2 linked regions of the Arthrobacter crystallopoietes genome follow. The protein of the gene in region 2 interacts with the protein of the main gene of each other region in a pairwise test. Links are inferred from orthologs where the notes say so. Each region holds a gene or a part of one and is shown on either strand. Other genes may lie near its edges.

Region 1 (4,626 bases), 3.4 Mb from region 2 along the record:
GGTTGGCGCGGTCGCTGGCCGGCATGGCTGAAAGCCTCTGGGTCCAGAGGGAGAGATCTTCACGGCGTAGTTCGCGCCGGATGTAGGGGCCGGCCGCGGACGGGGCCGCTCCCGTAATCCGGGCCAGCGACCTGAACGTTTTGGACGTGCCGGCGACGAGATCAGGGAACCCTGCGCCGTCGAACTCTTGAACGGCCGGCGCAAGGGTTTCCCTGATGTAGTGCCTCAGGTCCTTAACGCTGCCGGCGCTGGGCGGATCCGACGGCAGCCAGTCGCGGGTCAGCCGTCCGGCACCCAACGGAACGGATGCCGCCACATCCGGTTGTTCATCATGCCCGATGGCCATTTCGAACGAGCCGCCGCCGATGTCCAGATCCAGAATGGTGCCGGCGCCCCAGCCGTACCAGCGCCTGACCGCTACCAGGGTCATCGCCGCTTCCTGCGGACCGGTCAGTTCCTGCAGGGCGACGTTGGTTTCAGCCTGCACGCGGGCCAGCACGGCGTCGCCGTTGGCCGCCTCGCGGATAGCGGACGTGCAGAACGCCAGCATGTCCTCGGCGCTGTGCTGGCCGGCGAAAGCCCACGCTTCCCGGATGAACCCGATCAGCTCCTGCTGGCCGGCCTCGTTGATGTTCCCGTCGCCGTCCAGGAAGGCCACCAGCGACAGCGGCCGCTTATGCGAGGCAAACGGAACGGGCCGGGCACCCGGGTGGGCATCGACCAATAACAGGTGGACGGTGTTCGAACCGATATCGAGGACGCCTAGACGCATGCTCTTATTATGTCGGCTGGAAGCACGGCTGATTGTCCCCTACTTCTTGGCTGTGGCCTTGCGCCGCGCGGCCGGCTTTTTGGCCGGACCCTTGGCACGTTTTTCGGCCAGCAATTCAATGGCCTGTTCGCGGGTCAGCTCCTCAATGCTCATCGAACGGGGCACCGTAATATTGGTCGCGCCGTCGGTAATGTACGGACCGAAGCGGCCGTCCTTGACCACAATGTTCTTCTCCGAGACGGGATCCGTGCCGAATTCGGCCAGCGGCGGCGCCGCGGTCCGGCCGCCGCGCTGCTTCGGCTGGGAGTAGATCTCCAGCGCCTGCTCCAGCGTGATGGTGAAGATCTCCTCTTCGGAGCCAATGGACCGCGAGTCCGTACCCTTCTTCAGGTACGGGCCGAAGCGACCGTTCTGCACGGTGATCTCGTTGCCCTCGGCATCCGTGCCCAGCACCCTTGGCAGACTCATCAGCTTCAGGGCGTCTTCCAGGGTGACCGTCTCAACGGTCATGGACTTGAAGAGGGAACCGGTGCGCGGCTTGACCTTGACCGGTTTCTTCGGCGGTTTGGGCTTGCCGTTCTTGTAGTACTCCACGGGCTGGTTCGCCAGCTCCTCGGCAGTGAGCTCGGGAATGATCTCGGTGACGTACGCACCGTAGCGGCCTTCCCTGGCCACGATGGTGCGGCCGGTCTCCGGGTCCTGCCCCAGTTCGCGTTCGCCCGGGCCCTGGTTCTCCATCAGTTCCACGGCTTTTTCGGCGGTCAGCTCGTCCGGCGCGAGGTCATCCGGAACGTTGGCACGCTGCGGGTCGGCCAGTTCACCGGTTTCCGGATCGAGCACGGCGGCGCGCTCCAGGTAGGGGCCGAACTTGCCCACGCGCAGGGTGATGCCCTCGGCGATGTCGATGGAGTTGATCTCGCGCGGGTCGATTTCGCCCAGGTCGTTGACGATGGTGTTCAGGCCTGTTTCCTTGCGGTCCCCGTAGTAGAACCCGTCGAGCCAGTCCACCCGCTTCGCCTCGCCGCGGGCGATGCGGTCCAGGTCCTCTTCAAGCGCGGCCGTGAAGTCATAGTCCACGTAGTCGCGGAAGTGCTCTTCCAGCAGCCGGACCACGGAGAACGCGATCCAGCTGGGCACCAGGGCCGAACCGCGGGTGCTGACATAGCCGCGGTCCATGATGGTGGAAATGGTCGCCGCGTAGGTGGACGGCCGGCCGATGCCGCGCTCTTCCAGCGTCTTGATCAGCGAGGCTTCGGTGTAGCGCGGCGGTGCGGATGTTTCGTGTCCGACGGCGGCGACGTCCTGCGCCTTCAGCGCATCCTTTTCGGCGAGCCGGGGCAGGCGGCCGGTGGCGGCGTCGTCGTCCTCATCGCGGGCTGCGTCCTTGCCTTCCTCGTAGGCGGCCATGAAGCCGGGGAAGGTGATGACGGTACCGGAAGCGGAGAAGACCGCGTCCCGGCCGTCCGGGGCAACGGCGCCCAGGCGAACGGTGGACGTTGAGCCCTTTGCGTCCGCCATCTGGGACGCAACGGTGCGCTTCCAGATCAGTTCGTAGAGCTTGTATTCGTCGCTGCTGAGCTGGCTGCGGACCTGGCCCGGCGTGCGGAAGGAGTCTCCCGCGGGGCGGATGGCCTCGTGGGCTTCCTGGGCATTCTTGTCCTTGCCCTTGTAGACGCGGCGGGAATCCGGCACGTACTCCGGGCCGTACAGCTCCGAAGCCTGGCGCCGGGCGGCGTTGACGGCCTGGTCGCTCAGCGCGGGCGAATCGGTACGCATATAGGTGATGTAGCCGTTTTCGTACAACCGCTGGGCCACCTGCATGGTGATCCGGGCCGAGAAGCGCAGCTTGCGGGCGGATTCCTGCTGCAGCGTCGAGGTGGTGAACGGCGCGGCGGGGCGGCGGGTGTACGGCTTGTTCTCCACCGAGCGGACGGCGAACTCAGCGGTGCGCAGACCGTCGGCGAGGGACGAAGCAGCCGCCTCATCGAGGTGCACCGCGGACTTGGCGGTGAGCACACCGGCGTCGTTGAAGTCTTTGCCGGTGGCCACGCGGGAGCCGTCAAGTGAAACGAGCTTCGCCTTGAACGCGCCGCCCTTGGCGGCGTCCTCCGGCTCGACCGTGGCCAGCAGATCCCAGTAGGACGCGGACCGGAAGGCCATGCGCTCACGTTCGCGCTCGACCACCAGGCGCGTCGCCACGGACTGCACGCGCCCGGCAGAGAGCCCGGCCTTGACCTTGCGCCACAGCACCGGGGACAGCTCGTAGCCGAAGAGCCGGTCCACAATGCGGCGGGTTTCCTGGGCGTCCACCAGGTCGGTGTCCACATCGCGCATTTCCTGCAGCGCGCGCTGAATGGCTTCGCGGGTAATTTCGGGGAAGGTCAGCCGGTGGACCGGGACCTTGGGCTTGAGCACCTCAAGCAGGTGCCACGCGATGGCCTCGCCCTCGCGGTCACCGTCAGTTGCGAGATAGAGCTCGTCGGCGTCCTTGAGCAGGCTCTTGAGTTCGGCGACCTTCTTCTTCTTGTCCGCAGAAACCACGTAGTAAGGCTCGAAGTTTTTCTCGACATCGACGGCGAATTTGCCCACCGAGGTCTTCTTCAGCTCGGCCGGCAGGTCCGACGGCTGCGGCAGGTCCCGGATGTGGCCCATCGAGGCCGTGACCTCAAAACCCTCGCCGAGATACCCGGCAATAGTCTTGCCCTTGGCAGGAGACTCGACAATGACGAGTTTCATACCGGTTTTTTCGCGGGCCTTGGGTGGCACGATTCTCCTACGTCAATTGCTGTGGCGGTGCGGCAGATGCATCCTGTCCCCGAAGTATCCGGGACAGCTGCCAGCTCTAGGTTAGCCCCAAGAATGGCACAACGAAGAAAACCGGGTGCAGTCACGGGGCCGGCGGGAGGTTTACGCGTCGTCGATATCCCCGGGCAGGAAAGAGAATACGTAGTACAGCTTTTGGGCGTCTTCGCCCCGGTTTTCAGGATTTGTGGTGGGGCTGAACTCGAGCAGGATCTCGCCGATCCGGCGGCCCAGATCCGCGCGCTGCTCCTCGGTCAGGTAAAAACGGCCGGTGCTCAGCGCGGCGAGGTGGCCCTCCTGGCGCCAGGTGTCCGGGTTCGGCGCCTGCTTGTCCCGCTTGACGTACTTGGAGAGGCGCTGGCGCAGGTCATTGAGCTCAACATCGACGACGCCGAGGGTTGCCGCCCGGCTGTCCGCCACCGAGGTGACATCCAGCCGTCCTGCGGCGGCCTGCCAGTGCCGCTCGCGGCCGTCGCCCTGGTTGGCGCTGCGCTTAACGAAGCCCCACTTCTCCAAGGCCCGCAAGTGGTAACTCATAGCACTCGGCGTAAGCCCGTGCCGCTGCGCCAACTCCGTCGCGGTGGCCGGCTGCTGCGTATCGAAGAGCTCCTCGATGACTTTCAGGCGCACCGCATGGGCGAGCGCACGGATGGCCCTCGCATCTGAAATGTTGACCCGGTCCCCCGAGCCCGCCGGCGCCCCTGCTCCGGAAATTTCGCCGGGCGCTGAGTCGGTATATGGCGCTGCACCTTTGGTCATGGAAGGTAAGTGTAATGCCCTTCAGAGTGCGGCAGTGAGCCCGTTCACTTGCGAAACGGCAACGATTGAGGCGCCTACGCCCCGGCAGGAACGAGGAAGCCGTCCGCCACGAGGTTGCGCACCTCGGAGGTCAGCTGCTCGGCGAATTCCGGGTCCGACCTCTCCAGCAGGGCTGCAAGCGCAGCCACCAGCTGGCCGACCGTCAGCTCACCGTCGCTGGCGGAGACAAAGCCGGCGAGCTCCGAACTCATCAAATTGGTGCGGCGGAACCCGGCTCCCTGCCGCAGCAGGAT
Region 2 (6,282 bases):
CGCTGGAGATCGTCGATCCGCTCGGGCTGGCTGCAGGCCGGTTCTTGCTGGAGGCCGCCGGCGGAAACGCACGGGTGCAACCGCTGGCGGCGGACGACGCGGTGGATCTGAGCGTTGACGTCGATGTGCTGGGCTCGCTCTATTTGGGCGGCGTCACGGCCGGAACGCTCGCTGCCGCCGGCAGACTGCCCGGTGCAACCGCGGACGCCGTCGGAAAGCTTGAACGGATTTTCGCCACCACAGCACAGCCGTACTGCATCACGCACTTCTGAGCAGCGACTGTCCGCCCGAGTGATCGTGAAGATAACCGACGCCACGGGCTGCAACGCTTTGACCGCAGTTGGCTCAAGCGGCTAGACTTATCGGGCGCGTAATGCGTACGCACTACCCTTTTATTAAAGTCCACCTCCGGACGGTCAATAACCGCAAGGCTGCAGCTATCGTGTGCTGGTGCCGAACGTGGAGTCAAACTGTCCGGAACTAAGAAATCTATCCACATCGGAGCCCCTACTACATGACCATCACCTCCACCGAGAAGCCCGGTACCCCCCAGGTCGCCATCAACGACATTGGTACCGCCGAAGACTTCCTCGCTGCCGTCGACGCCACCATCAAGTACTTCAATGACGGTGATCTCGTCGAAGGTACCGTCGTCAAGGTTGACCGCGATGAAGTTCTGCTCGACATCGGTTACAAGACCGAAGGTGTCATCCCGTCCCGCGAGCTTTCCATCAAGCACGACGTTGATCCCGGCGAAGTTGTCGCCGTAGGCGATCAGGTCGAAGCCCTTGTCCTTACCAAGGAAGACAAGGAAGGCCGCCTCATTCTCTCCAAGAAGCGTGCTCAGTACGAGCGTGCCTGGGGCGACATCGAGAAGGTCAAGGAAGAGGACGGTGTCGTTACCGGTACCGTCATCGAGGTCGTCAAGGGTGGTCTTATCCTCGACATCGGCCTGCGCGGCTTCCTGCCCGCTTCCCTCGTCGAGATGCGCCGTGTGCGCGACCTGGCTCCGTACATCGGCCAGAAGATCGAAGCCAAAATCATCGAGCTGGACAAGAACCGCAACAACGTTGTGCTCTCCCGCCGTGCATGGCTCGAGCAGACCCAGTCCGAGGTCCGCTCCACCTTCCTCAACAAGCTGGAAAAGGGCCAGGTTCGTCCCGGCGTCGTTTCCTCCATCGTCAACTTCGGTGCATTCGTGGACCTGGGCGGCGTCGACGGTCTGGTACACGTCTCCGAGCTGTCCTGGAAGCACATCGACCACCCGTCCGAGGTTGTCGAAGTTGGCCAGGAAGTCACCGTCGAGGTTCTGGAAGTCGACCTGGACCGCGAGCGTGTCTCCCTGTCGCTGAAGGCTACGCAGGAAGATCCGTGGCAGACCTTCGCCCGCACCCACGCCCTTGGGCAGGTTGTTCCGGGTAAGGTCACCAAGCTGGTTCCGTTCGGTGCGTTCGTCCGCGTCGAAGACGGCATCGAAGGCCTGGTCCACATCTCCGAGCTGGCCGTCCGCCACGTTGAGCTGGCCGAGCAGGTTGTCTCCGTTGGCGACGAGCTGTTCGTCAAGGTCATCGACATCGACCTCGAGCGCCGCCGCATCTCCCTCAGCCTCAAGCAGGCCAACGAGGGCGTTGACCCGGAGGGTACCGAGTTCGACCCGGCCCTGTACGGTATGGCTGCCGAGTACGACGAAGAGGGCAACTACAAGTACCCGGAGGGCTTCGATCCGGAGTCCAACGAGTGGCTCGAGGGTTACGAGACCCAGCGCGCCGCTTGGGAGCAGCAGTACGCTGACGCCCAGGCCCGTTGGGAATCGCACAAGAAGCAGGTTGCCCAGCACCTGCAGGAAGACACCCAGGCTACTTCCGAGACCGGCGAATCCGCTGCAACCAGCTACTCATCTGAGCCCGCTCAGACTGAGACCGCCAGCACCGGTGGCGGAACGCTCGCTTCGGATGAGGCCCTCGCCGCACTGCGCGAGAAGCTCACCGGCAACTAATTCCGCCTGCCCTCACGGGTAAGCAGACAAAAGAACCCCCGTCCTCGGACGGGGGTTCTTTTGTCTGCGCGGGACGATCCTAGGGCCGGCGGATGCTGACCGTGACAGTGAATTTCGGGTTGCGGGCGACCTCGCGGGTCGTCCCGACGAGCCGGTTCAGGGCCTGCTTGTATGCGAGATGGCTGTTCCACACCGTCCACAGCTCGCCGCCGGGAGCGAGTACTCGGCCGGCATCGGCGAACAGCTTCAGGGCGATGCCGGCATGCACCGCGTTCCCGATGTGGAACGGGGGATTGAGCACAATGAGTTCCTCGGTGGAGTCTGGCAGCGCGGACAGGGCATCGTCCCGTTGGACGGTCACCCGCGCGCTGAGGCCGTTTGCCTCCGCGGTTGCCCGGGCCGAGGCGACGGCGGACGCGGACTGGTCCGTGGCCAGGACAGCCAGGTCCGGCCGCAAGAGTGCGAGGTACGCTGCAATCGTCCCGTTGCCGCACCCCAGATCTACGGCCCGCCGGGCAGCGCGGGCACCGGCAAGTGCCGGTAGCAGGAACCGGGTACCCATATCGAGCTTGGCCCCACCGAACGTAGCGCCGAAGGCGACAATCCGCAACGGAGCCGGCAGCCCGACGTCGTACTCTTCCTGGAGCGGGAAACGGATGCGGACGTCGTCGCGGGGCACGGTGGCTGTCAGTACCCGGGCCTTCTGCCGGCCACGCCCGGCGCTCACCGACGAGAATGCCGTTCCCAGCACCTGGTTCATGGCGGGGGACATGTGTTTGTCGCGCCCGCCGGCGAGCACGGTCACGTCGGGCCCCGCAGCGGCGGCGATGAAAGCTGCCGCTTCCTCAAGGGCATCCAGTGACCGCGGCAGCTGCATCAGCACCAGCCGGGTGCCCGTAAACAGCTCCGGGCCCATAGAGTGGTGGGTAAAGCCGTCGAGCTCTAGCGCGCGGGCGTTGTTCTCCAACGCCTGTTCGGCAGAGAGCGGATCCTGATGGACTCGCAGCCCGGTGAAGCCTGCGGCGGCCAAGGACAGAGTCAGCGCACCGTAATGGTCGTTGACCACGGCGATCTCGTTGCCCTGCAACCTGGCCAGCAGCGGGGCCGCCGTATCGAGCAGCAGCCGGTCGGCCGCATCCGCCGCGTAGAGGTTCTCCGCTTCCACGTCGGGCCAGCGGCGCAAGAGCGCCAGGTTCAATTCAGGCAAGATCCACCCACTCGGTGCCGCGCGGCACGGCCGGTTCTCCGCCCGCGGTGAGCGAAGCAAGCTGCTCATGGAAGCGGGCCAGCACCTCAGGTTCATCCGCAAGGGCCACGTTGATAGCGACCCCGGCCGCCCCATAGTCGCTGCCGAGCACGGTGACACCTGCGGCACGCAGCTCGTTCTCGAGCCGGCCGGCTTGGGCGTGTTCCGCAGCGACGGCATACAGCTGCATGCGCCGCCGCGGCACCAATCGAGCCGAGGCCACGGCCTGCGACACCGACTCCGAGTAGGCGCGCACCAGACCGCCGGCGCCCAGCAGGATTCCGCCGAAATAGCGTACGACGACGGCCGCAACGTCGCTCAGGTCCGTCACCCCGGGCGCTGTCTCGCGTTTGGTCAGAGCCTCCAGCATCGGGAGGCCGGCGGTACCGGAGGGTTCGCCGTCGTCATTGGAACGTTGCACGTCGCGATCCGGACCCAGGACGAACGCAGAACAATGGTGCCGGGCATCATGGAACTCCTTGCGCAGGTCGGCGACAAGGTCCCGCGCGGCTCCCTCGGTCTCGACGCGGCGAAGTACCGTGATGAAGCGGGAGCGCTTGATCTCGATTTCGTGCCGGTGTTCGCCAGCAATGGTCGTATAGCTGGTAACCGTGGACTGGGAGGCTGGATGCACCCAACCAGCCTAGTACGGCGGCAGCCATCCTGCGCCCTCCCACCAGCGCCCGCGCCGGGCGGAGGCCTGTTTGAGCCTGAGGGAGATGGTTGGTGGGGGAGGGCTGCCGTCTGGCTAGACTGATGCTGTGCTTAAGGTCGGTCTAACAGGCGGCATTGCCGCGGGTAAATCCCTGGTAGCGCGGCGGCTGCGTGAACGCGGCGCGCTACTGATCGATGCCGACGTGCTGGCTCGCGAAGTCGTCGAACCGGGAACGCCCGGCCTGCAGGCCGTTGTGGCGGCGTTCGGGACAGAGATTCTGACCGACGACGGCGGACTGGACCGTCCGGCGCTCGGCGCTGCGGTTTTCGGGGATCACGCGAAACGCGAACAGCTGAACGCCATCATCCACCCCCTGGTCCGCGCACGTTCGGCGCAACTGGTTGCAGAGGCCGAGCCGGAACGGATCGTCGTTCAGGACATCCCGCTGCTGATGGAAACCGGGCAAGGGTCACGGTTCCACCTGGTCCTCGTGGTGGATGCGCCCGAAGAAGTCCGGATCCGGCGCATGGTCTGTGACCGCGGCATGACAGAGGCCGACGCGAGGGCACGCATTGCCGCACAGGCAACGCATGCCGAGCGGCTGGCCGCGGCCGACGTCATACTGGAAAACGTGGAATCGCAGGAAGCCATTTTGGCGCGGGTGGACCGCCTGTGGGATGAGCGGCTCGAACCCTTCGCGGCGAACCTTGCGGCGGCCCGGGTGGCAGCACCCAGCGGCGGGCCCGTCCTGGTCGAACCCCGCGTGGACTGGCCGCAGCAGGCGACGCGGCTGGCGAACCGGATCAGGTCGGCGGATGAACGGATTCTGGCGGTGGACCACATCGGTTCCACGGCTGTTCCGGGGTTGCCGGCGAAGGACATCATCGATCTGCAGGTCAGCGTGCGTTCGTTAGAAGAAGCCGACGCCGTTGCAGGCAGCTTGGCGTCGGCTGGCTTCCCCCGCCGTCGAGGATTATGGCGCGACGTCCCCAAGCCATCGCACCCGGACCCGGACGACTGGGAAAAGCGGCTGCATGGCAATGCGGATCCGGGGCGGAGCGCAAACGTCCATGTTCGGGTGGCAGGATCCCCGGGCTGGCGGTTCGCGCTCGGCTTCCGTGACTGGCTGCGCGACAACCCGCAAATGGCACAGGAGTACTTGGCGGAAAAGGAACGGCTGGCCGAGCTGCACGCTGGGGACGGCTCAATAGGCCGCTACGCGAAGGATAAGGAACGTTGGCTAGCCGACGTAGCGGAACCCGGGATGCAGGAGTGGATGCGCCGCGTCCAGTGGCGGCCGGACAGCGCAGCTGGGTAGCGCTGCCCCGCGTGCTACCCAGCCGTAGTCCGTCAGCTGGCCGCTGCCGCCCGGTCCCGTTCGACGCTGGGAATTTCCGTTCCGCGGATGGAGCAACCGGCTGTTTCCGGGATGAACTTCAGCGCAACGGCTCCGACGACGCAGGCCACCATCATGTAGTAGGCGGGAACCAGCGTGTCACCGGTAGCTTGAATCAGCAGATCGTTCACCAGCGGCGCCGTGCCGCCGAAGAGCGCCGTTGACACGTTGTAGGTAATGGCGAAACCGGCATACCGCACCTGCGTGGGGAACATGGCCGGGAACGTCGCGGAAATCGTCGCCAGCTGAAGTACGTACAGCAGACCCAGCACGGCAAAGCCGATCAGGGCGGTGCTGAAGTTGATCCGCATGAGCAGGTACATCGGTATGGCGGCTACAAAGAGGCCCAGCAGGGAAGCCCACCACATTGGCTTTCGGCCGACCCTGTCGGATAGCCTGCCGGCAAACGGAATGACAATCATCATGGCCAGCTGGCCCAGCAGGAGCAGTGTCAAGGCGTTGTTAGCGGAGAGGTTGATTTCGGTCTGCAGGTAGGTGGGCATATAGCTCAGTAGCGTATAGTTCGTGACATTCAGCGCCACGACCAGTCCGCCCATGGTCAGCAGCGGCTTCCAGTACTTCACGACCAGATCGCGCAGTTCGGTCTTCGCGTTCGGCTCTTCCTGATGATGGTCCTCAAGGTCGCGGAAGACCGGCGTATCTTCGAGCTTGGTACGCAGGTAGAGGCCGATCAGGCCCATGGGACCCGCCACCAGGAACGGTAGGCGCCAGCCCCACTCGGTCATCGCCTGCTCGCCCAGCACGATCTGGAAGAACAGCACCAGGGCCGTGCCGAGGATGAAGCCGAACAAGGTGCCGAATTCCAGGAAGCTGCCGAAGAAACCGCGCTTCTTATCCGGCGAATATTCGGCCATGAAGGTGGCCGCACCGCCGTATTCGCCGCCGGTGGAGAACCCTTGCACCATGCGGAGGAGGATCAGCAGGATGGGGGCCCAGACGCCGATCATTTCATAAGTGGGCAGCAGGCC

What was found.
Region 1: the proteins of AC20117_RS18030 (region 2) and topA interact in binary tests that used the Escherichia coli proteins (3 or more experiments, as listed by UniProt). The link is inferred for Arthrobacter crystallopoietes from one-to-one orthologs.

The regions. Positions count from the first base shown.
Region 1 is NZ_CP018863.1:538,661-543,286, forward strand. Bases 612-3,908 are described here. They hold topA (type I DNA topoisomerase), read right to left. Parts: upstream 3,539-3,908; coding sequence 812-3,538; downstream 612-811. Other genes in these bases: AC20117_RS02590 (Ppx/GppA phosphatase family protein), read right to left, coding at 612-772; AC20117_RS02600 (ArsR/SmtB family transcription factor), read right to left, coding at 3,680-3,908. Also shown: more of AC20117_RS02590, read right to left, coding at 1-611; more of AC20117_RS02600, read right to left, coding at 3,909-4,333; AC20117_RS02605 (DUF7059 domain-containing protein), read right to left, coding at 4,408-4,626. UniProt on the Escherichia coli protein: Releases the supercoiling and torsional tension of DNA, which is introduced during the DNA replication and transcription, by transiently cleaving and rejoining one strand of the DNA duplex.
Region 2 is NZ_CP018863.1:3,910,177-3,916,458, forward strand. Bases 2,037-5,031 are described here. They hold AC20117_RS18030 (YigZ family protein), read right to left. Parts: upstream 3,877-5,031; coding sequence 3,196-3,876; downstream 2,037-3,195. Other genes in these bases: AC20117_RS18025 (class I SAM-dependent methyltransferase), read right to left, coding at 2,076-3,203; coaE (dephospho-CoA kinase), read left to right, coding at 4,004-5,031. Outside these bases: AC20117_RS18015 (GNAT family N-acetyltransferase), read left to right, coding at 1-272; rpsA (30S ribosomal protein S1), read left to right, coding at 515-1,996; more of coaE, read left to right, coding at 5,032-5,215; AC20117_RS18040 (MFS transporter), read right to left, coding at 5,248-6,282.